Regions from separate parts of the Pseudomonas arsenicoxydans genome, predicted to be linked through region 3. Evidence: riboswitches for the same ligand, from Rfam matches in the RefSeq annotation. Region 3 holds a riboswitch; each other region holds the start of a gene.
What was found. A riboswitch is a leader RNA that binds a small molecule or an ion and turns the genes downstream of it on or off. The one in region 3 is predicted to bind fluoride.
Positions count from the first base shown of each region.

Region 1: another riboswitch for fluoride. It lies ahead of crcB (fluoride efflux transporter CrcB); the one in region 3 lies ahead of crcB (fluoride efflux transporter CrcB).
Region 2: another riboswitch for fluoride. It lies ahead of BLQ41_RS16470 (hypothetical protein); the one in region 3 lies ahead of crcB (fluoride efflux transporter CrcB).
Region 4: another riboswitch for fluoride. It lies ahead of BLQ41_RS14870 (chloride channel protein); the one in region 3 lies ahead of crcB (fluoride efflux transporter CrcB).

Region 1 is NZ_LT629705.1:3,499,543-3,507,832, reverse strand. Features, by position in the region: gene BLQ41_RS16445 (class II glutamine amidotransferase) at 1-102, opposite strand, end outside; partial or broken gene BLQ41_RS16440 (IS3 family transposase) at 389-601, shown strand; gene BLQ41_RS16435 (DUF190 domain-containing protein) at 699-1,022, opposite strand; gene crcB (fluoride efflux transporter CrcB) at 1,033-1,416, opposite strand; fluoride riboswitch at 1,559-1,620, opposite strand; gene BLQ41_RS16425 (ArsO family NAD(P)H-dependent flavin-containing monooxygenase) at 1,799-2,878, shown strand; gene BLQ41_RS16420 (permease) at 2,906-3,943, shown strand; gene BLQ41_RS16415 (thioredoxin family protein) at 3,963-4,199, shown strand; gene BLQ41_RS16410 (hypothetical protein) at 4,327-5,679, shown strand; gene BLQ41_RS16405 (cation diffusion facilitator family transporter) at 5,730-6,629, opposite strand; gene arsJ (organoarsenical effux MFS transporter ArsJ) at 6,794-8,014, opposite strand; gene BLQ41_RS16395 (ArsJ-associated glyceraldehyde-3-phosphate dehydrogenase) at 8,027-8,290, opposite strand, start outside.
Region 2 is NZ_LT629705.1:3,510,602-3,516,870, reverse strand. Features, by position in the region: gene chrA (chromate efflux transporter) at 148-1,353, shown strand; gene BLQ41_RS30925 (C2 domain-containing protein) at 2,140-2,535, shown strand; gene BLQ41_RS16475 (hypothetical protein) at 2,606-2,809, opposite strand; gene BLQ41_RS16470 (hypothetical protein) at 2,862-3,131, opposite strand; fluoride riboswitch at 3,579-3,640, opposite strand; gene BLQ41_RS16465 (SulP family inorganic anion transporter) at 4,560-6,047, shown strand; gene BLQ41_RS16460 (universal stress protein) at 6,059-6,269, shown strand, end outside.
Region 3 is NZ_LT629705.1:4,592,090-4,600,379, reverse strand. Features, by position in the region: gene tnpC (IS66 family transposase) at 1-318, opposite strand, end outside; gene tnpB (IS66 family insertion sequence element accessory protein TnpB) at 402-737, opposite strand; gene tnpA (IS66-like element accessory protein TnpA) at 734-1,066, opposite strand; gene BLQ41_RS21545 (alpha/beta fold hydrolase) at 1,239-2,063, shown strand; partial or broken gene BLQ41_RS30545 (DUF1206 domain-containing protein) at 2,096-2,227, opposite strand; fluoride riboswitch at 2,319-2,380, shown strand; gene crcB (fluoride efflux transporter CrcB) at 2,523-2,906, shown strand; gene BLQ41_RS21535 (DUF190 domain-containing protein) at 2,917-3,255, shown strand; partial or broken gene BLQ41_RS21530 (NAD-dependent dehydratase) at 3,276-3,769, opposite strand; gene BLQ41_RS21525 (methyl-accepting chemotaxis protein) at 4,569-6,191, shown strand; gene BLQ41_RS21520 (HD-GYP domain-containing protein) at 6,253-7,479, shown strand; partial or broken gene BLQ41_RS31015 (NAD(P)-dependent alcohol dehydrogenase) at 7,595-7,749, opposite strand.
Region 4 is NZ_LT629705.1:3,181,897-3,190,186, reverse strand. Features, by position in the region: gene BLQ41_RS14910 (hypothetical protein) at 1-126, shown strand, start outside; gene BLQ41_RS14905 (hypothetical protein) at 184-408, opposite strand; gene BLQ41_RS14900 (class II glutamine amidotransferase) at 567-1,382, opposite strand; gene nhaA (Na+/H+ antiporter NhaA) at 1,788-2,984, opposite strand; gene BLQ41_RS30880 (EamA family transporter) at 3,187-3,438, opposite strand; gene ppa (inorganic diphosphatase) at 3,723-4,253, opposite strand; gene eno (phosphopyruvate hydratase) at 4,611-5,894, opposite strand; gene BLQ41_RS14870 (chloride channel protein) at 5,891-6,769, opposite strand; fluoride riboswitch at 6,849-6,921, opposite strand; gene BLQ41_RS14865 (DUF190 domain-containing protein) at 7,018-7,341, opposite strand; gene crcB (fluoride efflux transporter CrcB) at 7,352-7,735, opposite strand; fluoride riboswitch at 7,874-7,935, opposite strand; gene chrA (chromate efflux transporter) at 8,210-8,290, shown strand, end outside.

The sequences.
Region 1 (8,290 bases), 1.1 Mb from region 3:
ATCACGATTGTGACCTTCGCCACCGGCATGCGCTGCCAGAGCGGCGAGCGAGTGCGTCAGTTGCGTAGGCAACCGGCTGCTCATGGCCAGCAATTCACACATCGGTTGCAACTCGCGTCACTTCCGTGCGGGCCTCACCTTCAATGAGTCGTTTCATGACAGTCCCCGATACCAGTTCGACGACTAGAAGGGTAGACAACTGCAAGCGATTTCACACAGCCTGGGTCGGTTTTGGCCGGTCGTGCCCATTAGGCGGTCTGTTCAAATCCGATGCAAAACACTGGTCAGTGTCGAATGCAAATGGGTGGTCAAATTCATGCGATTACGCACCCAGAGGCGCTGCCACCTCGCACGTACCATTTTTTCGCAGCCTAACGCCTACCGCCGTTGCGGTTTCCGGCCAGTAGCCGAGAGTTTTTTCCAGCTTCTAAAGCGAGAGCGGATCAAGCGAAAAATCTGCACCACGCGGCAGGATGCTCCTAGCGATGTGTTCGACTACGTCGAGATGTTCTACAACGCAAAACGCCGCCATGGTTTCAACAATCAGCTGTCACCGGTAGAGTTTGAAAAGCGTTACGTAATGAGCTTGCAAGGTGTTTAGAGAATCCGGGGCGATTCAGTCATCGTGGATTGCGTTACCAGCTGGGACGTCTGCATAGCTCATGTTCGTATCTCCGAAGGTCTAGGGTGGGGCCGGGCTAGTTGGCCTTTTTGCCAACGGTGCCCATCTCGATTGGGGTCTTTATGTAAAACACGGAGATTTCCTCAACCTCCAATCGCTTGAACAACCTTTCGCATTCATCCTCGGTGATAGCCATGCGAATTTCGGTGGGCTGATCGGCCAGTTCAAAAAAATGTGAGGAATGCAGCCGACCAGTGTGCCCAAAACCCTCGATACCTGTAGAAAGGGTCGCACCACGCAGTCCCATTTCTTTGGCTAAATCTACGATCCAGTCGCCAAGCATCTTTCCCTGATAACGACGGTTCTGTTGAGTAAAGAAAATCACGAGAAAACCTTTCATTTTCATCTCCTCAGCGCGTGCCAATCATTTGATAAGTCAAAAGCCCGGCAGCGGTCATTGCTAACGAGCCTACGACGTGCAATGAAATCGAGCCGAACGCCCAGAGCAGTTTGCCTTCCTGAATCAGGACGACTGTCTCGGCTGAAAACGTGGAAAAGGTAGTAAGTCCGCCGCAGAAACCCGTGATGATCAGGAGACGCCACTCTGGACTAAGGGTGGGAGATGCGGCCAAGAAGGCGATGGCCAGACCGATGATGTAACCCCCAACCATGTTCGCGACCACCGTGCCTGGAGGAATCGTGGGGAACAGGGCGTTTAACTTCATGCCCAAAAGCCAACGCAACCAAGCACCCAGTGATGCGCCTATAGCGATGACCAGAAGTGATTTCAGCATGGTTGCATGTCTCCTCTGGGCTGATGTCGCCGAGGAGGTGCGGATAACCGCGCACTAAGAGAGGGAGCTGATATGAGGTTTTGAGTCACGATCCTGTCCTAAATTGGAGGACAGGGAGACACACCTACGCACCCTGTCCAGGGTTCACGTAGGCATCATCAGCACAAAGGCGGTTAAAGGAGGAATGCCATCTCCTGCTTTTATCCTATAGCAGCGGCGGTCAAACATTCAAGCTGCTATACGGTCGGGAATCCAAAACTGAATGCCGTCAATCGAAGCATTCAATAAATGTCGATCAGCATTCCCAACATATGAGCTAGATCAGTTGGATTTAAACCTGAGTCGCTATACTGACCGCCCAGCACCGACCTAAGGCTTCCCCATGACTCATTCGATCAGTGGCCAGCTAGATGTAGTCATTATCGGCGGGGGCCAGTCAGCCTTGGCGGTAGCGTATTTCCTACGCCGAACTCAATTGTCATTCGTTATCCTCGATGCGGAGGAAGAACCCGGTGGTGCCTGGCGACACGGCTGGAATTCGCTACATCTATTCTCCCCAGCCACTTGGAGTTCGATCCCTGGCTGGATGATGCCCCCCACGCAAGAGGGTTACCCTTCGCGCAACCATGTGATCGGTTACCTCAACCAGTACGAGCAGCGCTACCAATTTCCTGTCGAGCGCCCGGTTCGGGTCACTTCTGTGGAGCATATGGCGTCTGGTTTACGGGTTCGTTCTGACGACAGGCATTGGGATGCCAGGGTTGTGGTCAGCGCTACAGGCACCTGGAGCAATCCCTACATCCCTCACTACTCAGGTGCCGATTTATTCGCCGGTCGGCAGTTGCACTCCGCGCACTATGTCGACGCCCAACCGTTCGAGGGCAAGAAGGTGTTGGTGGTGGGTGGCGGTAATTCAGGGGCACAGATTTTGGCCGAGGTTTCCAAGGTCGCCGAGACCACCTGGGTGACCCCCGTCGAACCATTGTTTTTACCGGACGAAGTGGATGGGCGGGTACTGTTCGAGCGCGCAACCGAGCGCTGGAAAGCCCAACTGGAGGGGCGCGTCATTGAGCAGCCCGTTGGTGGACTGGGTGACATTGTCATGGTGCCGCCAGTTGTCGAAGCCCGTGAGCGCGACGTCCTCAAGTCTGTACGCCCTTTTGAACGTTTCACTCGCAACGGCGTGATTTGGGTCGACGGTTCCGAATCTGCGGTGGACGTGGTGATTTGGTGCACTGGATTCAGACCAGCCCTACAGCATCTGGATACGCTAGGGGTGATCAACACCGAGGGCCGCGTTGATGTCGAAGGTACCCACTCGACCGAAGAGCCAAGGCTGTGGCTGGTCGGTTACGGCGAGTGGACAGGTTCGGCTTCCGCCACGCTGATCGGTGTAACACGCACAGCACGCAGCACAGTCAATGAGATCGCAACCTTTCTTGGCGATCCGTCCGAGGCCTAGTGCGTCTACACCATAGGAGTAGTGGACATGAGCGAAATGATTGTGCGCTGGCCTGAGCGGAATCCCCGCCTCTTCTTAGCAGTAGCCGCACTGATTTGGTTTGGTTTGTATGAGGCCCTGATTCCCATTTCGGAGGCTTTGGTCGCAGCGATTCCGGTTGATCGTAATAGCCACCTTGGAGGCGCCTTACAGTTTTTTTTCTACGACACGCCCAAAGTGCTGATGCTGCTGACCGGCATCGTGTTCTTGATGGGTATGCTCAACTCCCACTTCACCCCTGAGCGCACCCGCGCACTGTTGGCGGGGCGAAGCGAGGGTATGGCCAATGTAATGGCGGCCTCTCTGGGTGTGTTTACCCCCTTTTGTTCCTGTTCAGCCGTTCCTCTATTTATAGGTTTTGTTCAAGCCGGGGTGCCACTAGGGGTGACTTTCTCTTTCCTCATTTCTGCGCCCATGGTGAATGAGGTAGCGCTGACACTGCTGCTTGGCCTGTTCGGCTGGAAAGTTGCGCTGCTATACCTCAGCCTGGGTTTGTTTATTGCGATTGTTGCTGGTTGGGTCATCGGGCGCCTGAAAATGGAGGCCCATCTGGAAGACTGGGTTCGTAATATGCCCAAGATCCAGGCAACCGCCGGGGACACGAGTATGCCGCTGCATGAGCGAATAAATGCCGGGTTTACCAGCGTGCGTGAAATCGTCGGGAAAGTATGGCCTTACATCCTTGCCGGCATAGCCATTGGCGCAGGCATTCACGGGTATGTGCCTGAGGATTTCATGGCCAGTTTCATGGGCAAAGAAGCATGGTGGTCGGTACCTCTCGCGGTTCTTATAGGCATCCCCATGTATACCAATGCGGCTGGCATCATTCCTATTGTGCAGGCACTGCTCGCAAAGGGCGCGGCATTGGGCACTGTGCTGGCCTTCATGATGAGTGTCATCGCTCTATCCCTTCCTGAGATGGTGATCTTGCGCAAGGTGCTGAAAGTTCGCCTGATAGCCACCTTTATTGGGGTCGTAGCCGTCGGCATTCTGATCGTTGGTTACGTCTTCAACTTCACTTTGTAATCCACCTACCGAGGTTTTTATGAAAGACATCAAGGTTCTGGGCTCCGGTTGTGCAAAATGTAAATCGACAGTAGCCATCATCGAACAGGTGGCGAGTGCGAAAGGCGTCCCCGTAAAACTGGAAAAAATCGAAGACATGCAACAGATCGTCAGCTACGGGGTAATGTCCACGCCAAGTGTCGTGATTGATGGAAAGGTTGTTCACTCAGGTGGCATCCCGACCCGTGACAAGGTCGAACAGTGGCTCAGTGCTTGAGGTAAGCCGCTTCTGGACGTCCAGACACACTCGGTGTTGAGAGGCCCAACTGTGCCCGCCTCAAACCATGACAGGCTCGGGCTAGGGACTCGGCCCGTCAAGTCTCAAAGCCCTATGGGAAATGGCGATGCCTAAATTGGTTATGCCCTTGTCCGACAATGACGCGGCGTTTCTTTCGTCGGCAGCCGCTGCGGCGGCTCTGGCAGGGGTGCCTATAGAAACCCTCAACAGCCAGTGCTTTTGCATCAGTCTGGATAAAAATGCCCTGCGCGAGACTCTGGAGTCGACGCTCGGTCAGCCAGGTTTGTTTGAGCTTGTGCAGCAACGCTGCCCTCATCTATTCGCCGCCCATCCGGTCTTCATCGCACCGGCCCACTTGGATCGCATGGCGCAGGTCGTGCGCGCGGTCGAATCAGTCGTTGCACTCCCGGCTTACCGAGAGGAAGTGCTAGCTCACTCTCCTACTATCGCACGACATGACCCGGGTGGGGTCAAGGGAGTGTTCTTTGGGTATGACTTTCATGTCACTGAGAACAATTTCGGCCTGATCGAGATCAACACCAATGCTGGTGGAGCAATGCTCAATGCCGTGTTGTCACGAGCGCAGCACGCCTGCTGCCCGGCGATAGAACAGCTGCTGCCACCATCGACAAGGGCCGAAACGTTTGAAAGCAAAATCATTGCAATGTTTCGTCAGGAGTGGTCACAGTACGGCCTGGATAAACCGTTGCGCAGTATCGCCATTGTCGATGAGGCGCCCGAGCAACAGTACCTGTACCCAGAGTTTCTGCTGTTCCAACAGCTGTTCCAGCGTAATGGACTAGAAGCTGTGATCATCGATCCCTCTGAGCTCAACCTGAGGGATGGTTTACTTTGGCATGACCAGTTGGCCATCGACATGGTCTACAACCGGTTGACCGACTTTTCTCTTGAGGCAGTTGGCAACGCCACGCTACGCCAAGCCTACCTTGAACGAGCCACGCTACTCACACCACATCCGCGAGCCCATTCCTTGTACGCAGACAAGCGCAATCTGGCCTTACTCTGCGATGCCCAGCGATTGAAAGCATGGGGGGTGCCACAAACTACCCAGGATCTATTACTGACCAGCATTCCGCATACAGAAATAGTAACGGCAGAAAATGCAGAGCGCCTATGGCGTGAGCGCCGGGGGCTGTTCTTCAAACCTTGCGCCGGATTTGGCAGCCGGGCTGCCTACCGTGGTGACAAGCTCACTCAGCGGGTCTGGAAGGAGATTCTCGCCGGTGATTATGTTGCCCAAGCCTTGATCTTGCCTGGTCAACGAACGCTATCAAATGAAACTAAGGCCCAAGTGCTGAGGTTCGACGTTCGTAACTACACCTATGCTGGCGAGGTACTGTCGGTGGCCGCACGGTTATACCAAGGCCAGACAACTAATTTCCGTACATTGGGCGGCGGTTTTGCACCCGTGTATCCAGGCCCACAAACGGCAGGTTGACGATTAGACAGATCATTCATTCAGGTAGAACGTAAATAACACCCCAGCTTCTATAGCCCGTTACAACCTGACGAACAGCCTAGATCGCGCTCCAGTTGCAGAGTGCAATGAGTGATCTCGAAGTGCTCACGTAATTCTTCAGCTACATCCCGCAACAACTGATCGCTATCCGGCAATGACGCCATAACCAAATGTGCAGTCAGCGCAACCTCCGTCGTGCTCATAGCCCACACATGCAAATCGTGGATATCGATGATGCCTGGCTGACTCAGGAGATATTGACGTATCGAAGGCAAATTGACCTGATCGGGAACGCCGTCAAACAGCAAATGTAGGGATTTACGAAACAATGACCAAGTAGTAACGACGATAATAACGGCAATCACCAAACTAATTACCGGGTCAATCCAGTTCCAACCTTTCCATTGATACAACGCCCCTGCCAGCAATACGCCTACCGATACCAGAGCATCGGCTGACATATGAAGGAAAGCTCCGCGCAAATTTAGATCGTTTCGGCTTCCAGAAATGAACAGCCAAGCGGTAATGGTATTGACCAAAATACCGATACCAGCAACGAGCATCACTGTTACACCAGCTATCGCCACCGGAGCCTGCAGGCGTTGAAACGCCTCCCATCCAAGCGATCCCATCGCAATCAGCAAAACAAACGCATTGATAAAACTAGCGAGAATCGAGCCCCGTCGCCAACCAAAGGTATGCCGATCATTTGGCTGTAAGCGTGTAGCGGCCAACGCCGCCCAAGCCAGAATCAATCCTCCCACATCGCTAAGGTTATGGCCCGCATCCGCCAAGAGAGCCAGTGAGTCAATTTTCCAGCCATAGAACGCTTCGATTAAAACAAAACCGAAATTTAGCGCTATACCAAGACCGAAAGCCTTGTCGTATCTCTTGGGTACGTCAGCATGACCATCATGCGAATGAGTCATTTTATGAAACCTTCCGGCTAGGGTATGAGCAATGCCATATGCCTTAGGAATTGTTAGGTCTAAAATTTCTTCAGCGGAAATGGGGACTGATTCTCCCTCGGTTAACCTCTCGCGACTTGCAAGCTGGATCTCGAGAGCAAGGCAATTATCTCAGCATAACTTCTTCATATCGCCTCGGCATGCCTGGGTAAGGCGATAGAAATTAGAGCGGCCAGCAGCACGAAGACCGAGGAAACCCACAAACAGGCCTCCAATCCGTAACTCTGATAAATCCAGCCGGACAGCACGGTGCCGAGCAATCGGCCCAAGGCGTTGGACATATAGTAGAAACCCACATCCAGCGATACCCCGTCTTCTTTGGCATACGAGACGATGAGATAGCTGTGCAGCGAGGAATTCACCGCGAACAGCACGCCGAACACCATTAACCCACCCAGCAACACAACGTGAGGCGACCAACCCGCCGAGAGACCGAGGGCTATTGCTGCAGGCAGACCCGCCAGCAATGCTGCCCAAACGAAGGCAGCCCGCCCATCAGGGACGTGGCCGTGCTTCTTTCCGGTGATGTTCGGGGCCAACGACTGCACGATGCCATAGCCGATGACCCAGGCCGCCAAGAAGCCGCCAACCAACCAGAAGTCCCAGCCAAACACCGTGCTCAGGTAGACCGGCAACGCCACCACGAACCACACGTCTCGGGCACCAAAGAGGAACATCCGCGCCGCCGAGAGGATATTGATCGCCCGGCTCTTGGAGAGAATGTCGCGAAACTTCGGTTTGGCCTTGGCTTTACCCAGATCTTTCTTCAGCAGGAACAGGCTGGCTATCCATATCAGCGCCAGCGTTGCGGCCATCGCCAGCACGGCAACCGTAAAGCCTAGCAATGCCAGCAGCGCACCGCCCAGGAAGAAACCCACGCCTTTGAGCGCGTTCTTCGAACCGGTGAGAATTGCCACCCACTGATAAAGGGTGCCTTGCTGGTTGTCGGGCACTAGCAGCTTGATGGAGCTTTTCGCGCTCATCTTGTTGAGGTCTTTGGCAATACCCGACAGCGCCTGGGCCCCCATCACCCAAGGGATGGTCAGCCAGGCGGCGGGCACAGTCAGCATCAATAAGGCTGCCACCTGTAAGCCCAAACCAATGTTCATGGTGCGATTCAGGCCTAGACGGGCACCCAGGTAACCGCCGACTAGATTGGTAATGACACCGAAGATTTCGTAGAACAGAAACAGGAACGCAATCTGCAACGGGCTGTAGCCCAACGCATGGAAGTGCAACACCACCAACATGCGTAGCGCACCGTCGGTGAGGGTAAAGGCCCAGTAATTGCCGGTCACCAACAGGTACTGGCGCACTTGCGGGGAAAGGGCTGACAACGCGCTCATGATCTCTCCCTGTTAATCGGCCAAACCGACCAGTTTGGCCAACTCAACAGCGCGGTTCGCGTAACCCCATTCATTGTCGTACCAGGCGTAGATCTTCACTTGAGTGCCATTGATCACCATCGTCGACAGTGCATCGATGATCGATGAACGCGGGTCAGTGCGGTAGTCGATGGACACCAGTGGGCGTACTTCATAGCCGAGGATATTTTTCAGCGGGCCTTCTGCTGCTGCTTTGAGCAACGCATTAACTTCATCCACCGAGGTGGCGCGCTCCAC
Region 2 (6,269 bases), 1.1 Mb from region 3:
AGTCTACGCGGCGCAAATCGCGAGAGAAAACCATGACATGAAGGTTCACGACCTTTTTCCGCCCTCCGCTTTCATAGACGCAGATCCGTTTGCAGTCTTCTTTTCCTCATCGTCATAAATGGCTAATTAAATGCGGAACGCATGTGCATGAACATAAACAGCAAGGATGACCGTCGACCGTTTTTTATATTCCTCATCTTTTTGCGCTTGGGACTGACCTCATTTGGCGGCCCCATCGCACACTTGGGGTATTTCCACGATGAGTTCGTCACGCGCCGGCAATGGCTCACTGAGCGTAGTTATGCTGATTTGGTCGCACTTTGCCAGTTCTTGCCAGGCCCCGCGAGTAGTCAGGTTGGTATGGCGCTGGGACTCTCTCGTTCGGGCTACTATGGGGCGCTGGCCGCCTGGGCGGGTTTCACGTTGCCCTCGGCGATCCTTCTGATTCTGTTTGCGTTAGGTATTTCCAACTATGGCGATATCATCGCGCCTGGCGTACTGCACGGCCTGAAAGTCGTGGCCGTTGCGGTGGTCGCTCAAGCCGTATGGGGAATGGCACGGAATCTATGCCCAGATGCGTTGCGTATCACGATCATGGCGATTACGACGTGTGTGGTGCTGTTGGTTCCATCTGCATGGGGGCAGATCGGCTCAATTGTTGTAGCTGCTTTTGCCGGCTTGCTTTTATTCAAACCAGCTTGCGCCGCCGAACATGATCCACTGCCCATAAAGCTCGGTTACCGAGCAGGTTTGTTCTGGTTATCACTGTTCTTCACTTTGCTGGTCGGTTTACCGATAATGAGCCAGATGCTACTCAATCAGACGCTCTCCATGGTAGATGCATTTTATCGCGCCGGGTCTCTAGTATTTGGTGGCGGTCATGTGGTGTTGCCATTGTTGCAGGCAGAAGTAGTGCCTTCAGGCTGGGTCAGCAATGAAACCTTTCTTGCCGGGTATGGTGCAACGCAGGCTGTTCCTGGGCCGCTTTTGACGTTCTCTGCATTTCTAGGTGCTTCGATGAGCGCCGAACCCTCTGGCTGGGTCGGCGGGTTCATTTGTTTGCTAGCCATTTTTCTGCCGTCGTTTCTATTGATCGTTGGTACGTTACCGTTTTGGGAGCAACTGCGGCGCAGCGTACATATCCAAGCTGCATTGCTTGGGATCAATGCGGCGGTGGTTGGTTTGCTTCTGGCAGCGCTTTATCAGCCTGTATGGACGAGTGCGATCCTTAAGCCACAGGACTTCGGTTTGGCGTTGGTGTGCCTAGTCGCTCTGACGTTTTGGAAGCAACCGCCATGGTTGGTCGTGATCGGTGGCGGTGTAGCCGGATGGTTGCTGAGTGCCATGCTTTGACAGTCTTTCAAACTCCTTAGGGCTTTCTCGTCTACTTGGAGTGCCCTTCCATTGCATCCTTAGCATGGTCGGAGCGTTGGGCGTCAAATCACTTGTGCAAGGCCATCACGAAGCTGGCATCTGACGTTATATATGAACTCGCCCCCTCAACGTGAGCTAGATCAGTTTGCCCGCCGCCAATGGCAGCGCTCGCCCGGGAGAATGATCCGTGGCGAGGCGCTGAACACCGGGCAAAGGCTGCCTAATGTTTTGCGAGACGGACCGCGTTACCTCTATCAATCACAGGTATATGCCCACTCCCGAAAAATGAATTCAGCCACTCATGTGCCCTTTCAACGTCGAATATCAATCAATGGTTTTCCATTTCTTGAATAGCGGTTCTGGTGATTTTGTATTCGCTACACCCTAGACAAACAATTTGCCAGTAATTACCCGACGGATCGAGTTCGGTCGATCGAGTCCCGCAAATAAAGCACTCCATACCCACCTCCAGTAGCTAATCGCTCTACTGTAGCTGAACCGATCAAACTCTCCACCGCCCGCGCATGCCCCGGCATAGGACTCCCATGCCCACAGAAAACAAACCGGCCGAACTCAAGGTTGAGCGCTCGACGGTCACGAAGCTGGTGATCACCGGCGCACCGCGGCTCGACCCAATCAGCGTATTTCTTGAAGACTTCGGCCGCCGGGCTATCCCGACCGAATCCAACCCGAACTACGAGACCCGCCCAAGGCAAGGTCACGATCAACTGCTGGGACAAGAGCTGGAATGCTTGCTGGGGCGGCATGGGCCCGCGCACCGTCGCGGAGTTCGTCGCCGACTGCGGATGGGACTATGTCCTGAACTGCCTGGATGGCGGTATCAGTTCGACGGTATTCAGCGGCAATGCGCTGCATGCCTTTGCTAAGAGGTGCATCGTCCAGCGCCGCCGACAACAGACCAGCCGCCACGACTGGGAACTGGGCGATCTGAGCAAAGGTAAAGCGCGCGAGCTTTGGGACGAAATTGATGTTCTACGCAACATCGAGAGTTCAAACGAGTGCTGGCATCACAGCCATCTGCTGACGGAGCTGTTCGGTGATGAGTGCCATTACGCGCTCGATGGAAAGACGGTCGAGGAGAACCACGAATTCACTTACCTAAGGCGCATTGTCGAAACAGTGCAACAAGCGTTGAACTAGGAACAGCAGCAGGTGGCTGCACGACGGCTGTGAATGCCCATGACCTGATATCAGTGGAAATTCCAGGCAGTTAGTCATCCGCCGTGAAATCGCCGTACCCGCGTGGCAACTCCATCCATGTATCAAGAGCTGCCGGCTGCCGCGCGACCGCAGCATCCCATTCAGGGCCTATGGCTACGCTTTTGCTCATCATGTCGCGAATGACTGCTGTTGCCACTTCGTACTCATGATGTATTTCTAGCGCTTTGGCTAAAAATTCTTCTTTCTGATTCATGGAATAGCTCCAGAGATTATGAATCCCCTCCCCGCTGCACGAGAAGATGCTCTTAATCCGTTAGGGTCCACAACTTCCCCGCCGGTCGTCCGTCGAGCGACGGAATCGGGTCTGTTTCAGGTGAAGGTGAAGGTGAAGGTGAAGGTGCATAAAGAAAAGCTGCCCAAGCTTCGTACGCCAGCTTTTGGCGACTAGCAGCTTCCTCCCATGCATAGCCTGAGACTTGCCGCGCCGACACCAGCATCATGATGTGGTTGGTAGCTGCGTCGAGCTCGAGTAATAACTGGTGGGAGCGGAAGCGAAAATCGTCTGTACTGTTCATCTAACGGCACACCTGTCATAGGCTTGGTACCGAATAGAGCCAATACACCTATGTAGGCATTTTGCCATCAACGTTGGTTGCCGCGCTATTTCACACGACAATCGGTTCGCTCTAGGGATGGTCATCTGTTTCTGGCGGACTTCGGCCACCACCGATTTTGAAAGTGGCGAGTTGATCCACAACACTCAGTTCACCCACTCATTTCTGTTTTTATTAGCCACCGCGTATTGGCGTTAATGTGTTTTTGACCCAGGAGGCTGATTTTGACTGACCCACATGCAGCGTCTGAAACCACTCGCATTATCATCATTTGCTGAGTATTCGGGAGGGGCAGTGAATTCCGGCAGCCTGGATCAGAAACGCATCAGCGCCAACAGATAGGTCATAGCATCTGCCCCTAATCATAGTCATGGACAGATAGGCAAAGCCTACGCGGCCACAAGGGATATATGCGTAGGCATCACTAGCCGGAAGGCAGTCAACGGAGGAATGCCATCTCCTGCCATAACTCTAGCACTGCATTCTTTTCTTGCATGCAGGAAGTCGGATTGATCACTAGCCGTTTTTGTAGACAAAAGAGGAATATGACCGGTGAGCGAGCCCATGAAATACAGTTGCGTTCCTCGATAAATGTGATGTGGATTTATTGGGCCCTAAGTGCTCACAACTTGCTGCCTGCGCGCCGCATGAAATAGCCCGGCGTGCCGCGTCGGCATGTGCACCAACCTGCTTATTTTCGTAGGCAGAATTCGGCACCATTTCGGTGCTGTTTGGCCCGTCCCTCGAGCTCCGCACAGACATAGAAAGTAGCCGACCAAATTACCGCCGCTCAGTATCGGATGCTCAACCTCAAAGCCCCGTACATTTTGCGTAAAATTTCTACGGTCTATCGATTACCAAGGTTCGCCTGCTACGTAGCAGACCTTTGGTCGCCTACAGGCACTAAAAAAAAGGTCCGTTTTTCTTTGGTTAAAATTTAACCAGCGAATAAAACCCGGCACTTGGCCGGGTTTTACCTGCGCTCCTTAACAACGCAGTTCCCAACTGAGAGGGATGGAGAACTGACAAAAAGGCGCGCAGGCGGCTGATATTGCCAAAAGGCATTTCTCAAAGCAATCCACCCAACGCGAGATAGCAGGTCGCAATCGACGATAGTTTCGCTATATACTTCCGAATCCGCATACCCTTTGAGCTACAGGTACATCAGCATGACTGTACTCCAAACGAGCTACTGGCAGCCTACGCCGCCTTAGCGCTACGCCCCCTCGCAACACCTCGCACCCGCCTGTTTCGCTCGCGGTGCGTACTGCTGTATGCCCGGTTCTTACACCCAAAGCACACAGTCCAATAATCCTCACAATTTGAATTCGTATCGACGCGCTCGCCATTCGCCTGGTGTGCGTGCGGTGCATTGCCTTGGATATTTCTATGCTGCAAAAACTTAAACAAACGTGGCTTTCCAACGTCCGTGGAGACGTGCTCGCGGGTCTCGTCGTCGCTCTGGCGCTCATCCCGGAAGCCATTGCCTTCTCTATCATTGCCGGCGTCGACCCCAAGGTCGGTCTTTACGCTTCCTTCTGCATCTGTGCCGTCATTGCCTTCGTCGGCGGACGTCCGGGCATGATCTCAGCGGCAACCGGCGCCATGGCACTGCTCATGGTTACTCTGGTTAAAGAGCACGGGCTACAGTATTTGCTGGCAGCCACCCTAGTGTGTGGGGTGCTTCAGATACTTGCCGGTTACCTGAAGCTGGGCTCACTGATGCGCTTTGTCTCGCGCTCGGTGGTCACTGGCTTTGTGAACGCTTTGGCGATCCTGATTTTCATGGCGCAATTGCCTGAACTCACCAATGTCACCTGGCATGTTTACGCCATGACCGCCGTGGGCCTTGGAATCATCTACCTGTTCCCGTATGTACCGAAGATCGGCAAGCTGATTCCTTCGCCGCTGGTCTGTATCCTGACCCTGACCGCAATTGCCATTTACCTCGGTCTGGATATCCGCACCGTGGGAGACATGGGCCAACTGCCGGACACGTTGCCGATTTTCCTGTGGCCTGAAGTCCCGCTGAACTTTGAAACTCTGCGCATCATCTTCCCGTACTCAGCAGCGCTGGCAGTTGTAGGCCTACTCGAGTCCATGATGACCGCGACCATCGTCGATGATTTGACTGATACCACCAGCAACAAAAACCGCGAATGCAAGGGCCAAGGCATCTCCAACATCATCGCTGGCATGCTTGGCGGTATGGCAGGCTGTGCCATGATCGGCCAGTCAATCATCAACGTAAAATCAGGTGGCCGAACCCGCCTGTCGACACTTTGTGCCGGCGTCTTCTTGCTACTGCTCATCGTCTTTCTGGGTGAGTGGCTGTCTAAAATCCCTATGGCTGCGCTAGTCGCCGTGATGATCATGGTGTCCATCGGCACCTTCAGTTGGGACTCTCTGCGTAACCTCAAGCAGCACCCGCTATCGACCAACATTGTTATGGTCGCCACCGTTGTGGTGGTCGTGGCAACGCACAACCTGGCCTATGGTGTCCTGGTGGGCGTGCTGCTGGCTTCGCTGTTCTTTGCGAACAAAATCGGCCACTACCTCGACATCCAGTCCAGCCTGGATGCCAAAAATTCACACCGGACGTACACCGTGGTGGGTCAGGTGTTTTTCAATTCGGCTGAAAAATTCACCAACGTTTTCGACTTCAAGGAAGCACTCAAGAAAGTCACCATCGACCTGACCCAAGCCCATTTCTGGGATATCACTGCCGTAGCGGCGCTGGATAAAGTGGTGATCAAGTTCCGCCGTGAAGGCGCTGAAGTTGTGGTGCTGGGTCTGAACGAAGCCAGCGCCACCATCGTTGACCGCTTTGGCGTGCATGACAAACCTGACGCCATCGACAAGCTCATGAGCCACTAAGGAGATCGATAATGACCCGCGTAATGGCATGCATTGATAACTCACAATCCTCACTAGCGGTCTGCGACTACGCAGCATGGGCGTCGCAACAGTTAGATGCGCCACTGACCTTGCTGCATGTATTGGATGAAGAGAAATACCCTGCAGCAGCTGACCTGAGTGGAAACATTGGCCTCGGCAGTCGAGAACACCTGCTGGAGGAACTGGCTACGTTGGATGCCC
Region 3 (8,290 bases):
CAGCTGCGCGCGCTTGGGTTGCTGGCGCACTTTGGCTTCGACAGGTGCCGGTTGCAGCGCCTCAAGTTCGGCTTCGATAGCGGCGATATCCGTATCGATCAAGTCGTCGAGCAGGCTGGCTTGATCCGGGTTCAACTGCTCGCTGCGCTTGGCAAACTTGAAGCGTTTGAGCAGCGCGATCTCGTGGGCCAGTTTCTCGTTGACCGACTTGTGATGAGTGATTTGCTTGTCCATCGTCTCGACGCGCTGGATCAACTGCGCCGCCAAGGCACGCAGTTGTTCAGGGTTTAAATGATCGAGATTGGGATGCGAAGGCATGCCGCAGATTCTGCCAGAGAGGGCTGGTGGCGACGATAGACTGATGGGCCAATTGCACTGGCAAGCGCGCCATGGCAGACGAGTTAGAGCACCGTGATGGCTCCTCCGGAACCGACGCGTTGCCAAGGCAAACCGAGAACCAAAGCCTGAAGTTGCTCGGCATCCAACTCGACTTCAGAGCCGTGTCGCACGCCTGGCCAAATGAAGCGTCCTTGATTCAAGCGCCGGGCGGCAAGCCAAATCCCCACACCGTCATGCACCAACACTTTCATACGATTGGCGCGGCGGTTGGCGAACAGATATGCACAATGCGGCTTCGCCGCACCGAACACCGCGACAACTCGTGCGAGCGCGGTTTCAGTGCCGGCACGCATGTCCATGGGCTCGGTGGCGAGCCAGATGGTGTCGATGCGAATCATCGCAGCAGGTCTCGCAGGAAAGCGGAGCATGCCGCTGCATTTTCTGCCGGCCAACTCACCACGACTACGCCTTTTGAATGAGGCACTTCGATTCGAATCGTGGCCGGAAGAACTTGAGGTGCCGCTGTCGAAGGCAATGGCTTGACCGGAATAAAGGCAGTTTGCAGTGCCAGATTTTTCTGCGCATGCACCCGAATCCATTTATGGACGAGGTTGGCATTGAGATTGTGGGTCAAAGCGACATTGGCAATTGAGGTGTCAGGCTGGGCGCACTCGGCAATGACCTGAGCCTTGAAGGACTTGGAATAGGAACGGCGTTCTTGTGGCATGGGCGTCCGCTTAAAAAAGGCTAAAAATGGTGTCCACTTAAATTTAGGTGGACACCATCGCCTCAAGCGACGGTGTCAGGAAGGTGTGTTGCCCGGACGGTTACGATAGGGGTTCCTTTATTAGTGTCTTATCGACCGTTGCTATCTCAGCCACGTGCAGCAAGGGAAAACGATGACAACGCGCAAACTGACCATTAAAGACTTGCAGTTGAACGTTTCGATCAGTGGTCAAGGTTCGCCCCTGCTCCTGCTCAATGGCTTGGGTGGCTTGATCCGTACCTTCGATTCGCTGCGCGAAGAACTTGGGGACTTCATGACCATTACGTTGGACATGCCAGGAGTCGGCAAATCGCAAATGCCCCGCTGGCCGATGCGTCTGCCGCGCCATGCCGACTTGATCGCCGAGATGCTGAAGCAGTTGGGAGTCGACCAAGTCGATGTGTTCGGCGTGAGTTGGGGCGGTGCATTGGCGCAAGAATTTGCCCTGCGTCACCCGAGCATGGTGCGCCGGCTGATCCTCGCGGCGACCTCCGCCGGCCCGGTGGTGCTAGTGAAGCCCGCCGACATCTTGGAGTTTTTTGGTAGAAGCAAAAGTGCCAAGTCCCGCAAGCAGGAGGGATCCCGCAATTCAATCCAGGCGCTGCTGCGTTTTGGAGTAGTGAAAGGCATGCTCTCCGTTAATCCGCGAACCTACTACTATCAGCTCGCTGCCTTGGTCGGCTGGACAAGCCTGCTGCGGCTGTTCCGTCTGCGCCAACGCACGCTGATCCTCACTGGCGACCGCGACACCTTGGTACAGATGTACAACGCGCATATCCTGCGCCGCACCATCCGCCGTGCCGAAGTGCACGTCCTGGAGGGTGAGGGGCATTTTTTCGTAGTCACCAGTGCCCAGCGAACTGCCGAACTGATACGAGAATTCCTCTGCCAGCAGCACGATGATGAAGAACCGGCGCCGATGATTGCCAGCGGCAGGCCAAGGCCACGCCTGCTCTAATCCGGGAAGTTGGCCGCCAATATTGCTGCACCCTAGGGTCTCGATACTCCTGGTACATCCATATTTATCTTGCGCCAGAAAGCTTCAGAGAAACTGTAAGCCGAGAAGGCAATCAGCCCCAAGGCCATCACCATCAAAATCAGCCACCCAGCTGGTAGATTCTGACGTAGTGCCAGTCAGTACAACTGAACGGCATTACCTTCGGTGGAATTCGTGTTCTTAGTATCTTGAATATCCAGCCGTCGCTGCTATAGGATGAAATCAGGAGATGGCATTCCTCCTTTAACCGCCTTTGTGCTGATGATGCCTACGTGAACCCTGGACAGGGTGCGTAGGTGTGTCTCCCTGTCCTCCAATTTAGGACAGGATCGTGACCTCTATTCTCATATCAGCTCCCTCACTCCGCGTGCGGTTATCAGCACCTCCTCGGCACTACTTGCCCAGAGGAGACTTGCATCCATGCTGAAATCACTTCTAGTTATCGGCGTCGGCGCATCCCTCGGTGCTTGGTTGCGCTGGATCTTGGGCATGAAGCTCAACGCGCTGTTCCCTACGATTCCCCCAGGCACTGTGGTCGCCAATATGGTCGGGGGCTACATTATTGGCCTCGCCATAGCATTTTTGGCCGCATCTCCCTCGCTAAGCCCTGAGTGGCGTCTGCTAATCATCACGGGGTTCTGTGGGGGGCTGACCACCTTTTCCACTTTTTCAGCTGAAACAGTTGCCCTGATTCAGGAAGGCAGACTGCTGTGGGCGCTCGGCTCGGTTTCATTGCATGTCGTAGGTTCGTTGGCGATGACGGCTGCCGGGCTTCTGTCCTATCAAATGATTGGCACACGCTGAGGAGATGAACATGAAAGGTTATCTAGTAATTTTCTTTACCCAGCAGAACCGTCGTTATCAGGGAAAGATGTTGGGCGAATGGATCGTCGACGTGGCTAAAGAGATGGGGTTGCGCGGTGCGACCCTCTGCACAGGAATTGAAGGATTTGGGCACACAGGGAAATTGCACTCATCGCACTTTTTTGAGCTGGCGGATCAGCCGACGGAAATTCGAATGGCTATTACCGAGGACGAATCCGAGAGGTTATTCAAGCGATTGGAAGCTGAAGAAATCTCTGTGTTCTACATAAAAACTCCTGTCGAGATGGGCACCGTCGGCAAAAAGGCCAATCCCCCGAATCCTTCCTGACTCCTTGGAGATAAGACGGCCTATGGGATCAAGTTCATATCGCGCAGTTTATCGAACACATCGAAAAATGCTTGATCGCTCGCTTGGTAGGCGGTGTAACCCATAACCCGGCTCTTTGACATATCCGTGACAACTTCGATTGGTCGACCGAGGTCAGCGTCGGTGTGCCACGGGAGATCAGGCGCCCGATATCGGATTCTTTCAAGCCGTGTTCCGCTACGATTTGCGACCAGGCAACTTGATCGTCAGCCATTTGCTTTTCAAGTGGCGAGAGGGTGGCGGGGTAATCGGCCGGAGGCAAGCCGAAATATTCGGCGATTCTGCTCCACATCCATTTCCAACGGAATATATCGCCATTGGTGACATTGAATGCTTGATTGGCCGCAGCCGGTGTGGTGGCTGCCCACATTTGTTGTTTCGCCAGCTGACGCGCGTCGGTCATATCGGTGAGGCTGTCCCGCTGCATCCTTGATCAGGGAAACACAAAAGGGCGACCGGTTTGTTTGCAAACGGCATTCCTAGAATTTTTTTTGAGGTGACAGATTAGCCTTCAGAGATTCGCATTGCTAACCAAAGATAAATTGAAAAAGCTGAAGATTGAGTAGATTTAAGTGTTTTACATAAAAAACCATTAGATATCGGCTCGTTTAGCAAAAATGCAAGCTAATCAAGCCCTTGTTTAGCCCCGGCATCTTCGCGCGAAGGTCGATTCAGCTCAGTTTGGATACTAATCGATTGCCAGAAATCTTAGCTCACGAGCAGTGCGCCAACTTCTCGCGCCAGCCTGGGTGGAAAGCACAGCGCGATTAACCTGAACCTCAGCGTGTTAGCCTCTATTTTGCTGGCTTTAGTTGACCTCAATGCGTTTGTATTGACGTCCGTGACAAATTTTTTGGCCAAGCAGTTAAATGACCTGACTACCGAATTTGCACGAGAATGTCCGGGACAAATGTGAGACAAAATAAATCCATCGAATTAATTAGTATTTGTTTTCGAGAAAATAAAGTTAATTTCAATAACCTAATCAGCTATTTAGCGCAGTTTGAGCATAAATTAGTGAGCAGGCTGTGAGTGTTTGATCGGATCCAATGACTTATGCATGCTACGCTGCGTTTGTGCGTTGCTAAACTGAAATTTTCCGATGTACTGATTACCATTGAAACCAGGAGGTTAACAAATCATGGCGTCTTAGTATCAGAGACGCGTGTGTGTGGAGTTTAATTTTATGTTTTTTTAGATTTTTCAGCCTCTTGCGTGGCTACAACGCCATTACTCTCTCTGCTAGCAAAATAATTTAATTCTATAGGCTTTTTATGAAAACAAGAAATATTACCATTGCTACTAGGGCAACGTTAAGTTTTGGCATTATTTGTCTGCTTCTCATCATCTTGAGTATTACCGTTTCATATAAGCTAAATGATCTCCATACATCGGCTTCTGAACTTCAACACGATTGGCTGCCTAGTGTAAAACAGGCCGGCAAGATAGAAATTGCAGCGATGCGTTGCCGCCTGGATGCTAGGCGCTTCGTTATGGACAATGATAGGCAGAGTGAAGCTTCAATAAGTGAAATGAACGCGATGAGAAAAGACTTGGCCGAGGCTACTAAATCTTACGCGCCATATGTATCAAGTCCAAAAGAAAAAGAAATTTATGATCGAGTTGTAGCCAATGTTGCCGCGTTTCAAGCCAAAAATGATGAGCTTTTGCCTTTGAGCAAAACAAGCTCTGAAGAGGCGCTAGCATTGTTTATTAGAGATAATTCTAAGCCGCCAGCGGTGGTACTTCAGTCCTCTATAGAAGAGTTGATTGCTCTCAATGAGCTAGGTGCAGATCATTCAGGACTGGTCGCCGATGAAGGTTTCAAAAGTGGCATGACGATCACCATAGTGCTGAGTGTTATGGCTTTGTTTGTTACACTATTGGTGGCGTTAGTGTTTACCAGAAGTATCACTGTTCCCGTTCTATCTCTCTTGGGTGTGACGCGTAAAATTGCAGACGGGGACTTGCGCACTCAAGTGGTAGTTACTGGGGCGGACGAAATTACCGCTCTGCAACATGCAACATCAGCCATGCTGTCCAACCTAAAAAGCACAATTCAACATATATCTGACTCTTCTGGTCAGCTTGCTTCAGCTGCCGAAGAGATGAGTTCCATAACCAAAGAATCCAATGAAGGTATTCAGCGCCAGACCATGGAAACTGAGCAAGCCGCCACTGCAGTTAACGAGATGACAGCCGCTGTTGAGGAAGTCGCCCGTAATGCTGTCTCTGCCTCGCAATCCACTCAAGCATCTGAGTACTCTGCCCAGACAGGTAAAGAGCGAGTCGGGCAAGCCATAACATCGCTTGAAAAGCTTAGTTCTACTGTTGGACGAACTGGTGTGGAGGTCAAAGGCCTGGCTAATCAAGCACAAAATATTGCTAGTGTTCTCGATGTGATTCATTCAATCGCCGATCAAACCAATCTTTTGGCTCTAAACGCGGCAATTGAAGCGGCGCGCGCAGGAGAACAAGGTCGGGGGTTCGCAGTGGTAGCCGATGAAGTCAGAGCTTTGGCACATCGCACCCAGGCTTCTACTCATCAAATCGCGCAGATGATAGAAGATATACAAAAGGGATCATCGATGGCTGTGCAATCGATGAAGCAAAGTAGCGAGGAGGCTGAGTCCACACTGTTGATTGCTCATGAGGCAGGTATCGCTTTACAGCAAATTACAGTCGCAATTTCTGATATTAATGAACGTAACCTGATGATAGCCACTGCATCCGAAGAGCAGGCGCAAGTTGCCAGATCCGTAGATGAAAATCTTGTGAGTATTCGGGATTTATCTATACAAAGTTCAGCAGCTGCACATCAAACATCCGAAGCAAGCCACGAATTGTCGAAGCTTGCTATTGATTTAAATAAACTGGTTGCTCGGTTCTCGATTTAGAACGGATGAGCTAGAAGGCGTTAACTAACTTCTTATAGCGCAATAAGAAATGGAGGCTTTCTTGCTGAAATATATCGCGGTGTCTGAACTACGTTTAGGTATGTATATACACGAGTTTTGTGGCTCCGGTATAGAGCATCCTCTTTGGAAAAATGGATTCTTTCTACAGGATCTGCATGATCTGCAACGAATCTATGATTCGAAAGTTCTTGATCTCTGGATAAATATAAGCAGAGGTGTCGATATAGAATCTCGTTCGGTTGATGAGCCGCCTCCTTTTGCAGCTCCTCAGTCGGCTCTAGATCAAAAGGCAAAAGTTGTTACTTATTTTGATCAGGAGGTCTCTCTCGCGTTAAAGCTATGCGCTAGATCTAAGGCCGCTGTTGAAAAGATGTTCAATGATTTGCGTATGGGACGGGTTACTGAAAATCCCCAGGTCACTGAGTTGGTAGGCGAAATTTTCGATTCTGTTTCAAGGCATCCAGATGCCCTGATAAGTTTAGCTAGATTAAAGACTTCTGACGAGTACACCTACATGCACTCTGTTGCTGTATGTGCGCTGATGATTGCTCTAGCTCGTGAGATGAATTTATCTCCCGATTTGGTTCGTGAAGCAGGCCTTGCTGGACTTATGCACGATGTTGGTAAATCTATGATACCCATCGCGATCCTGAACAAACCCGGGAAGCTATTAGACGGAGAATTCGAGACTATGCGTAGGCACCCTGTGGCAGGCGCGCATATGTTGCAAGGAAACCCCCACTTCACCCCACAGGTGCTAGATGTTTGTCTTCACCATCACGAAAGATTCGATGGAAGTGGTTATCCGCATAAGCTGGTTGGATCGCAAATTAGCTTGCTTGCAAGAATGGGGGCTATCTGTGATGTCTACGACGCCGTGACTTCTGATAGACCCTATAAAAAAGCGTGGGGGCCCGCAGATTCGATCCACCGAATGGCAGAATGGCAAGGGCATTTCGATTCGAATATTTTTCATGCATTCGTCAGATGCGTTGGAATTTACCCGGTCGGATCACTTGTTCGTCTTGAAAGCGGAAGGATAGGCGTTGTATCGGAGCAAAACAAAAATGCCCTTTTGACGCCTAAGGTAATTGTTTTTTTCTCTACTCTGTCCAAGAAGTCCATTCCTCAGGCTATTGTTGATCTTGCAATATTGGTCGGGCAAGACCGTATTGTCCGCCGCGAAAGTCCTGAACGTTGGAAGTTTAAGGACATAGACCAACTATGGTCAGGCCTATCATCCGTTAAAAAATCTCACTTTGATTAAGTAGAGATTTTGTTGTTGAAGGGTAGGGTTTTCCTAATGTGTAGTGTTATTGATGCTATAAATGGGCTTGGTCGGATTGCAGAGTGATCGGCTATGTTTTTCTGATGTTGGTAGAAGGGCGGATCGCGTGTTCGTTCAGGAATTTGTTCATCCGATCCAACGACGAAGGGGCACGACTACGATGCCACGGATAGTTGTTTGGCGGAAAATCAACGGCATTAAGCTCACCATAGTGGTCTGACCAGTCAGAAACTCGATTTGCGCAATTTTTGTTGTGCCAGGATTGACTGGTTCAATACATCAGTAACTATATTTAATTGAGAAGCAAGCCTAATTGCTAGTTTTGTAGGCCGTTGGCTGAAGATTTGAAAAAACCGCCAGGTTGAAAAAGACGCAGTTGGATTGGCAATAAGTGTTAGTCGGCTGGCTTGTTCGATCAAATCATCGATAATTTAGTTAGCAAGCTTTGAAAGCATTTAAGACTATTGGATCCATGATTTTGAAAAAAATTATAATTGGTAATCGCTTTCTTAGACTAAAGTCTCATGCGTTGAATAAAACATAAAAATCATGGAGTTAGAGTTTTTTTTATTTTTATTTTTGATTTTCTGCGTAAATAAAAATGTCCCTATCATGTATTTCTTACATTTTCTTTGTGGTCGTGATATCAAAGTACCACTAGATGTTTCTGTCGAGATAAATCAGTCAAGACAGGAGGAGCGAGAATCATTGCTACAAGCAAAAGTCTAGTATTAGCATTTTCCTGCGTCTCGCTCCTTGAGTGCTATCGCTCGTGCACTCTTGCCTATTT
Region 4 (8,290 bases), 1.4 Mb from region 3:
GTTGGCTGGGTGGCAATGTGGCGACCGCTGCAGATTTTTCTATATGACTGGTGGCCGCTTTTAAGATCGATTCGCGTCTACAAAGCTATAAGCCATGCACATGTTCGAGTAGTGCAGGGCAAATAATGCCTACCACAAGCCGCAATAGGTGTGGGCCCTATGGGGCGTTCTCAATTGAGCCAATTAGGCGGTATAGGCACTGGCGTCTGCAAGCGCTGGAGAGACTCCCAGCCGAGCGAGCCCATGGCCACCAGCAAAATTACGGCATTGATAAAGCTGGCGAGGATCGAGCCGCGCCGCCAGCCGTCGGTAGTAGCCGGGTAGCTGCCAGTGCAGCCAGGCCAGAATCAGCCAACCGACATCACTGAGGTTATGCCTGGCATCCGCTAGCAAGGCCAGGGAATTCACTTGCCAACCATAGACCCCCTCGACCAATACAAACCCCAGGTTCAGGCAAATGCTAATGGCAAAGGCGGGGCGAATAGCTTGGGGCTGTGTGCATGCTGCGCGTGATCGAGGGAAATCTGCGGCTGTACCTCGGCGTTTGATCTGCGCTTGCTGACGTTTTACAAATCGTTCTTGCCCTTGCCGAGCAATAACGTCTCGACGACTGCACCGTCGTGCAGCGCGATCACTTCGCCTTCCGCCATTGGCCGCCAGTCGTCTTCGCTGAGCGGCACGCTTGCGATGAAGCTCACCCGCTGTTCGCCGCTTGCCTCATCCTGCAACAAGGTATGGGGGACAGGGCAATGCCAGTGGTACAGGGCTGGCGCCTCTACCTTGCCGCTCAGCGCGTTGAAACGTCGATCAGCGTGAGCGAATAGCGCATCACCATCGCTATAAAGAAAATTGGCCGGGCCAAGCCGACGCAAATCAGCAGCAAAACGGCCAATCAAGAACAGGCGCTCATGCAGGGAGGGCAGTTCCGGGTACTGCATCTCCATCAGTTGCAGGCGTGCCAGCAACGCACAAAAAGCCTGTTCGGAATCGCTTTCCCCTATGGCCTGATAACAGCCACCGTCGAACTCGGCGGATAGACCGAGGCCACGCAGATTTCCATTATGGGCAAATATACGCATACGCCCCCTGAGTTCACGGGCAAATGGCCCCGTATTGGCCAAGTTGACCGCCCCCTGAGTAGCATGCCTCAGATGCGCAACGATTAACTTGGTGCTGGGCCCTTGGTTCTGTAAGAGTTTTACCAACTCGCTGTCACTGGCGGCAGTAGGCTCCCTGAACAGGGCAACATCGCGTCCCCGGTAAAACCCCACACCCCAGCCATCACGATTGTGACTTTCGCCACCGGCATGCGCTGCCAGAGCGGCGAGCGAGTGCGTCAGTTGCGTAGGCAACAGGCTGCTCATGGCCAGCAATTCACACATCGGTTGCAACTCGCGTCACTTGCATGCAGGCCTCACCTTCAATGAGTCGTTTCATGATAGCCCCAGATACCAGTTCGACGACTAGAAGGGTAGACAACTGCAAGCGATTTCACACAGTCTGGGTTGGTTTTGGCCGGTCGTGCCCATTAGGAGGTCTGTTCAAATCCGATGCAAAACACTGGTCAGTGTCGAATGCAAATGGGTGGTCAAATTCATGCGATTACGCACCCAGAGCAGCCATATTTCGCTTTCCACTCACTAACACGAAGCATGCTTCTCTTTTCAGGCTTCACAGTCCAAGCTGAAGTCCGACAAGGTTAAGTGGAGATGACTAGAACACGCCATTGATCTACTGGTCATCGGTGCCGCCCCTGCAAGAAACTCTGTGGTCATCCCAAACGAGCTTTATCTGGCTAGAGCGGCAGTGGCAGGGACACTGCTGCGGCGCAAAATCAGGACACCGCCAATTGCAGCCAGAATCGATCCGATCAATACACCGACTTTGACTTCATCAATCAAAAGAGCTGATCCGGCGAACGCCAGATTGCCAATGAATAGACTCATGGTGAAGCCAATGCCGCACAACAGTGCTACGCCGTAGAGCTGTATCCAGGTACTCCCTTCCGGCAGCTTGGCCAAGCCCATGCGAATGGCCAGAGCAGCCAATAGGAAAATACCGACCTGCTTGCCCACCAACAGACCCAGAGCTACGCCCAGCGGAACCGGATCGACCAGGTTCTCCATCGAAATACCAGCCAATGAAACACCCGCGTTGGCGAAGCCAAAAATTGGCACCACAGCGAACGCCACCCATAAGTGCAGTTTCTCTTCGAGAAAGAGCAGTGGAGATCGGGCTTCTTCCTCGGGCCTGCCCATGGGAATGCACAGTGCCACAGCGACACCCGCCAGCGTGGCGTGTACGCCCGATTGCAGTACGAAGAACCACAACACGCCCCCGACCAGGAGATACGGGAACAACCGTCTTACGCCCAGTCGATTCATTGCGATCAGAATAACCAGGGTCGCAAGCGAGGCCAGCAACATCGGCATGGAAAGGCCAGTGGTGTAGAAAAAGGCGATGATGACCACAGCACCCAGGTCGTCAATGATCGCCAAGGCGGCGAGGAATACCTTCAGCGAAGTCGGGACTCGCTTACCCAGCAGCGATAGGACGCCCAAAGCGAATGCGATATCGGTTGCGGCTGGGATAGCCCACCCTTTCAGGGTCTCAGAATTACCCCAATTGATTGCAATGTAGATCAGCGCAGGAACAACCATGCCGCCCAAAGCACCAAACCCCGGCAAGGCGCGCTGGCCCCAAGTGGAAAGCCCACCGGCCAGCACCTCTCGTTTGATTTCGAGGCCGACCATCAGGAAGAAGATCGCCATCAGGCCATCATTGACCCAATGCTCGACAGACATCCCCAACCAGACACTGTGCAAGGCTGCAAAATAACCTTGCGAGAGAGGCGCATTGGCGACAATTAGGGCCGCGAGTGCTGCGCCCATCAGTACAAGACCGCCAGCGGATTCCGACGATAAGAAGCGAGCCAGAATCGCGGCTGCTCTAGGGGTTTCTGCGGGAGTTCTACTGTGAGTCATCAGTGTCCTTGTGCTTTGATCTAAAGCAATTATTTTAACATCCGAGGTTTATCAATATGGCTGGGCAAATAGCCTGTAACAGTTATTGTCCCAGGCTAAGATCAGCCTCAACCATGTCCCACTATGGCTCTGGCACGAGCCGTACGAAGTTTTACTCACGAGGTTCATCCGTCCCCTTCGAGCTGATCGACGTTCAACCGTGTCATGGCTTTTTGGCTATGACCAGCAGCCCTGCCACGATCAGGCCTGCACCGGCGATCATGCGTAACGTGATGACCTCTCGAAGCACCAGACCGGCGAGCAGCATGGCAACGACCACGCTGCCTTTATCGATCAGTGCCACCGTGGCGACATCCCCTACCTTCAGTGCCTTGTAGTAGAAGATCCACGACAAGGCAGTGGTAACGCCAGACAGTCCTAGCCAATACAGATTTCGGCTTGTGATGTTGGCCACTTCCTGTGTCGGAACAGCTCAGGCCGCGAATACGAGTACAAAGGCACACACGAACAGGGTGGGAGCTGTTAGACCAAGCTCAGCTGTAATGCCTGCGAGTCTCATCTTGGCGATCACAGAAGTGAACCCGGCAAAAAAACATTGAGATGAAGGCATAAGCCACCCATTTTTCCATGCGTGTGTTTCCCTGAACATTTGATGTTCCAAGCGACTGAGAGGCCAATCACAAATCACTAGCCCCTCAGTACCTAATCCCGGCTGACGCAGTCAATCTGGCCGAAGAGCTATTTGGGGATATACGCCGCTACCGACTTACGAATCTCTTCCCGCGCCTCTTCCGCGCTCCCCCAACGCCCCATCTTCACCCACTTACCCGGCTCCAGTGCCTTGTAGTTTTCGAAGAAGTGCTGGATCTGTGCGAGGAGTAACGCAGGGAGGTCTGAGCACTCCTTTACGTCGCTGTACATCGAGTTGAGTTTTTCATGAGGCACTGCGATCACCTTGGCATCCGCTCCGGCTTCGTCGGTCATGTACATCACACCAACTGGGCGACTACGAATGACAACGCCTGGCGATACCGGATAAGGGCAAATCACCAGAACGTCCAAGGGGTCGCCATCATCGCTCAACGTATTTGGAATGAACCCGTAGTTGGCCGGGTAGAACATCGGTGTGCTGAGGAAGCGGTCGACGAAGATCTGCCCACTTGGCTTATCCACCTCGTACTTGATCGGCGAGTGGTTTGCAGGAATCTCGATAACGGTAAAAAAGTCATCGGGAATCGCGTTACCAGCTGGAATGTCCGTGTAGCTCATGCTCATATCTCCAAGCTTCTATGAAAGGCTAAGGCCGCTGACGTTTTTGCCTACGGATAAACGTGATTCGATTATTTACGCTGACCAAACCAACAGATTTACCGGCTATAAGACGAATGACTTTCTGATCGCATCCAAGTCAGTCCAAGGTTGCGAAAATTGCGAGCTGACCTCCCCACAGCCAGAGCCGTGGGCGAACGGTTGATTACTCAATGTCTCGGGCTGCTGCGCCGCGCACTTTCTACAAATGACAATGCCGCTCTGGATTCTCCATTTCCTGTTCCAGTCGACTAGCTTCTCGGACGGGGTCATTACGTCTCTCTCGTTTCAATCTGGTTGACAGCAAATCGGTGGCTATCACCGCATAAACGCATCATGTCCTGCATAAATGGCACGGCTTCCCAGATGCTCTTCTATTCGCAGAAACTGATTGTATTTCTCGACCCGCTCCCCCCGGCATGGAGCTCCTGTCTTGAGATGGCCAGTCCCCATGGCGACAGTCAGGTCAGCGATGAAGCTGTCAACCGTATCCCCGCTACGATGAGAAACCATCGCTCCCCAATTTGCCCCGTAGGCCATTTCGATGGCGGCTTTGGTCTCAGTCAGGGTTCCGATTTGATTGGGTTTGATCAGTACGGCATTGGCGACGTTTTCTGCGATTCCTCGCTGAATCCGTTCGACGTTGGTGACAAATAGGTCATCTCCAACCAACTCTATACGGTCACCCAGCGCAGCATTCAATTGCTTCCAGCCCGACCAATCATCTTCCGCGAGTCCATCTTCCAGTACCGCAATTGGGTACTTATCGACCCATGAGGAATAGAGGCTAATCAGCTCTTCGGCATCGACTTTGCGACCTTCCGAGCGTAGATGGTAAAGACCGTTTTCATAAAAACCGCTGGATGCTGGATCGATAGCGATCTCGATCTGAGATCCAGGGGTGTAACCAGCCCTTTCAATTGCCTGAATGATCAGCTCAATGGCGTCTGAGTTTTTCTTGAGTGCCGGCGCAAAGCCGCCCTCATCTCCGACCGCTGTTGAATAGCCGGCGTCCTTAAGCACCTTTTTCAGCTCGTGGTACACCTCAGCGCCCCATCGCAAGGCTTCCTTGAAACTGCCAGCCCCTGTAGGTGCAATCATGAATTCCTGAAAGTCAGGGCCTTGCCAGTTGGCATGAACACCGCCATTGAGAATATTGAACATCGGAACGGGCATTCTTGCTGCCTGGTCACCGCCGAGGTATTGGAACAACGGCACGTTCATGGCAGAAGCCGCTGCCCTTGCAACGGCGAGGCTGACGCCCAAGATAGCGTTTCCTCCAAGCCTGGATTTATCAGATGTTCCATCCAACTTAATCATCAGATGATCTACCTGTTCCTGATCAGTTGCATCCTGGTCTCTCAGAGACTCAAGTATCTCGGTATTCACATTGCTAACGGCCTTCAACACTCCTTTGCCGGAATACCGCTGTGTATCTTCGTCACGCAACTCAACTGCTTCGTGAACGCCTGTAGACGCACCGGATGGAACCGATGCCCGGCCCCGAGCTCCGGACTCCAAGGTGACGTCGACTTCAACGGTAGGGTTACCGCGTGAATCGAGAATTTCACGTGCGTGAATAGCCTGGATTTGCGTTTTCATTGATCTTCTCCAAGGAGCGATTCGGGAACGTCATTAACCATGTGAATACTACCGAGCGCCCACACCGCGACTGCGATCAGAAGGCCGCCAGCGAAGGGTCGTAATGGCGAATAGGAGATAAGTCGTTTAACGAAAGCTCCGAGCTTATGGGTGGCCGTCGCAAATAGCAGGCCCGTAAGGCCAAAGACAATCCCAGCTGCCACCAAAGCCATGACGCTCCACAGCTGCACCGGAACCACTTCGCCAATGACGTAATGCGTATGAACCACTCCCCAGGCTTGCCCAACCTGGTCAGCAACGATTGCCGCAACCACGCAAGGGAAAAGCGCGTCGTAACGCATACGTCCGATGGCCAGCACTTCAAGTCCGAACAAAGCTCCAGCGAGGGGGGTGCCAAAGGCGGACGCAAAACCAGCGCTGATGCCGGCCATGAGAATCACTCGACGATCTTCGCGACGTAGCCGGAAGACATGCGTCAGTTGATCGGCAAGAGCGCCGCCCATTTGCACCGCCGCACCCTCACGTCCCACAGATGCACCGAAGAGGTGGGAAACCACGGTTCCGATCAGCACCATCGGCACCATGCGCAAAGGCACGATCTTCTTAGGATCGTGGATCTCATTGATGATCAGGTTGTTTCCGGCATCAACGGGTTTGCCTATCAAGTGATACGCAAGTCCCACGGCAAAGCCAGCCACTGGCAGGAGCCAGATCACCCAGGGATGGGTTTCTCGCCACTGGGTGGCGTGATCCAAAGAAAGGAGGAATAACGCAGAGGCAGAGCCTGCCAAAAGAGCTACAAGACCTGCAAGCGCAAGCCATTTCGCTATATAGGGCAGTAAGTCGAGTTGTTCCGGTCGTCGAAATTTAGACATTTGGCCAGCCACGAAAAGTAAGTGGGCCTGACCAAAAAAGGATTTTGAGCGCGATCGCCTACAGACCTGGTTTGATCAGGTTTCTGTAGGCATCATCAGCTGCTACGGGCACAGCGGTTGGTTAATGGAGGAATGCCATCTCCAGTCGGTCGATCTTAGCTAGCCGTGGCCAAAATGTAAAATCGTGTTACAGGATCAGCGCCCATTGCAAGGATGCCTGAAGCTTTAGCTTATGAAAGGAGACCGAACTAGGTGGTTTTTTTGCCGACGACGCCCATCTCAATTGGTGTCTTTATGTAAAACACCGAGATTTCCTCAAGCTCCAATCGCTTGAACAACCTTTCGGACTCGTCCTCGGTGATAGCCATGCGAATCTCGGTAGGCTGATCCGCCAGCTCAAAAAAGTGCGAGGAGTGCAGCCGACCAGTGTGCCCAAAACCCTCAATGCCCGTAGACAGGGTCGCACCACGCAACCCCATGTCCTTCGCCAAATCAACAATCCAGTCGCCAAGCATCTTTCCCTGATAACGACGGTTCTGTTGGGTAAAGAAAATCACTAGAAAACCTTTCATTTTCATCTCCTCAGCGCGTGCCGATCATTTGATAGGACAGAAGCCCGGCAGCCGTCATCACTAGCGAACCCACAACGTGTAATGAAACTGAGCCGAGCGCCCAGAGCAGTCTGCCTTCCTGAATCAGGGCAACTGTTTCTGCCGAAAATGTAGAAAAGGTGGTAAGTCCGCCACAGAAACCCGTGATGATCAGTAGACGCCACTCAGGACTCAGAGTGGGGGATGCGGCCAAAAACGCGATAGCTAAGCCGATGATGTAGCCCCCAATCATGTTCGCAACCACAGTGCCAGGGGGGATTGTTGGGAACAGGGCGTTTAGCTTCATGCCCAAGAGCCAGCGCAACCAGGCACCAAGTGACGCGCCAACAGCGATAACTACAAGTGATTTCAGCATGGTGGGCTCACCCCGTCAGACCTAGACCAAACAGGTAGCAGGTAAGCACAACAAGGAAGTGGCGACTGGGGTAGTAGGATCATAATCCTGTCCTAGATTGGGGACAGGAAGCGGATACACCTACGCACCCTGTCGAGGGTTCACGTAGGCATCATCAGCACAAAGGCGGTTAAAGGAGGAATGCCATCTCCTTTTTTCATCCTATAGCACTGACTGTAAGACTTTCAAGGTACAACGAGTTCGTATGGACTGGCTTATTGAGTTTTGACACCGCAATCGAGCGCTATGATGGCGCCCAGATTCGAGGTGTATCTCAACCGAGCCCTAGTCTACGCGGCGCAAATCGCGAGGGAATACCATGACATGACGATTCGCGACCTTTTTTCCGCCCTCGGCTTTCGTAGACGCAGATCCGTTTGCAGTCTTCTTTTCCTCATCGTCATAAATGTCTAATTAAATGCGGAACGCATGTGCATGAACATAAACAGCAAGGGTGACCGTCGACCGTTTTTTATATTCCTCATCTTTTTGCGCCTGGGACTGACTTCATTTGGC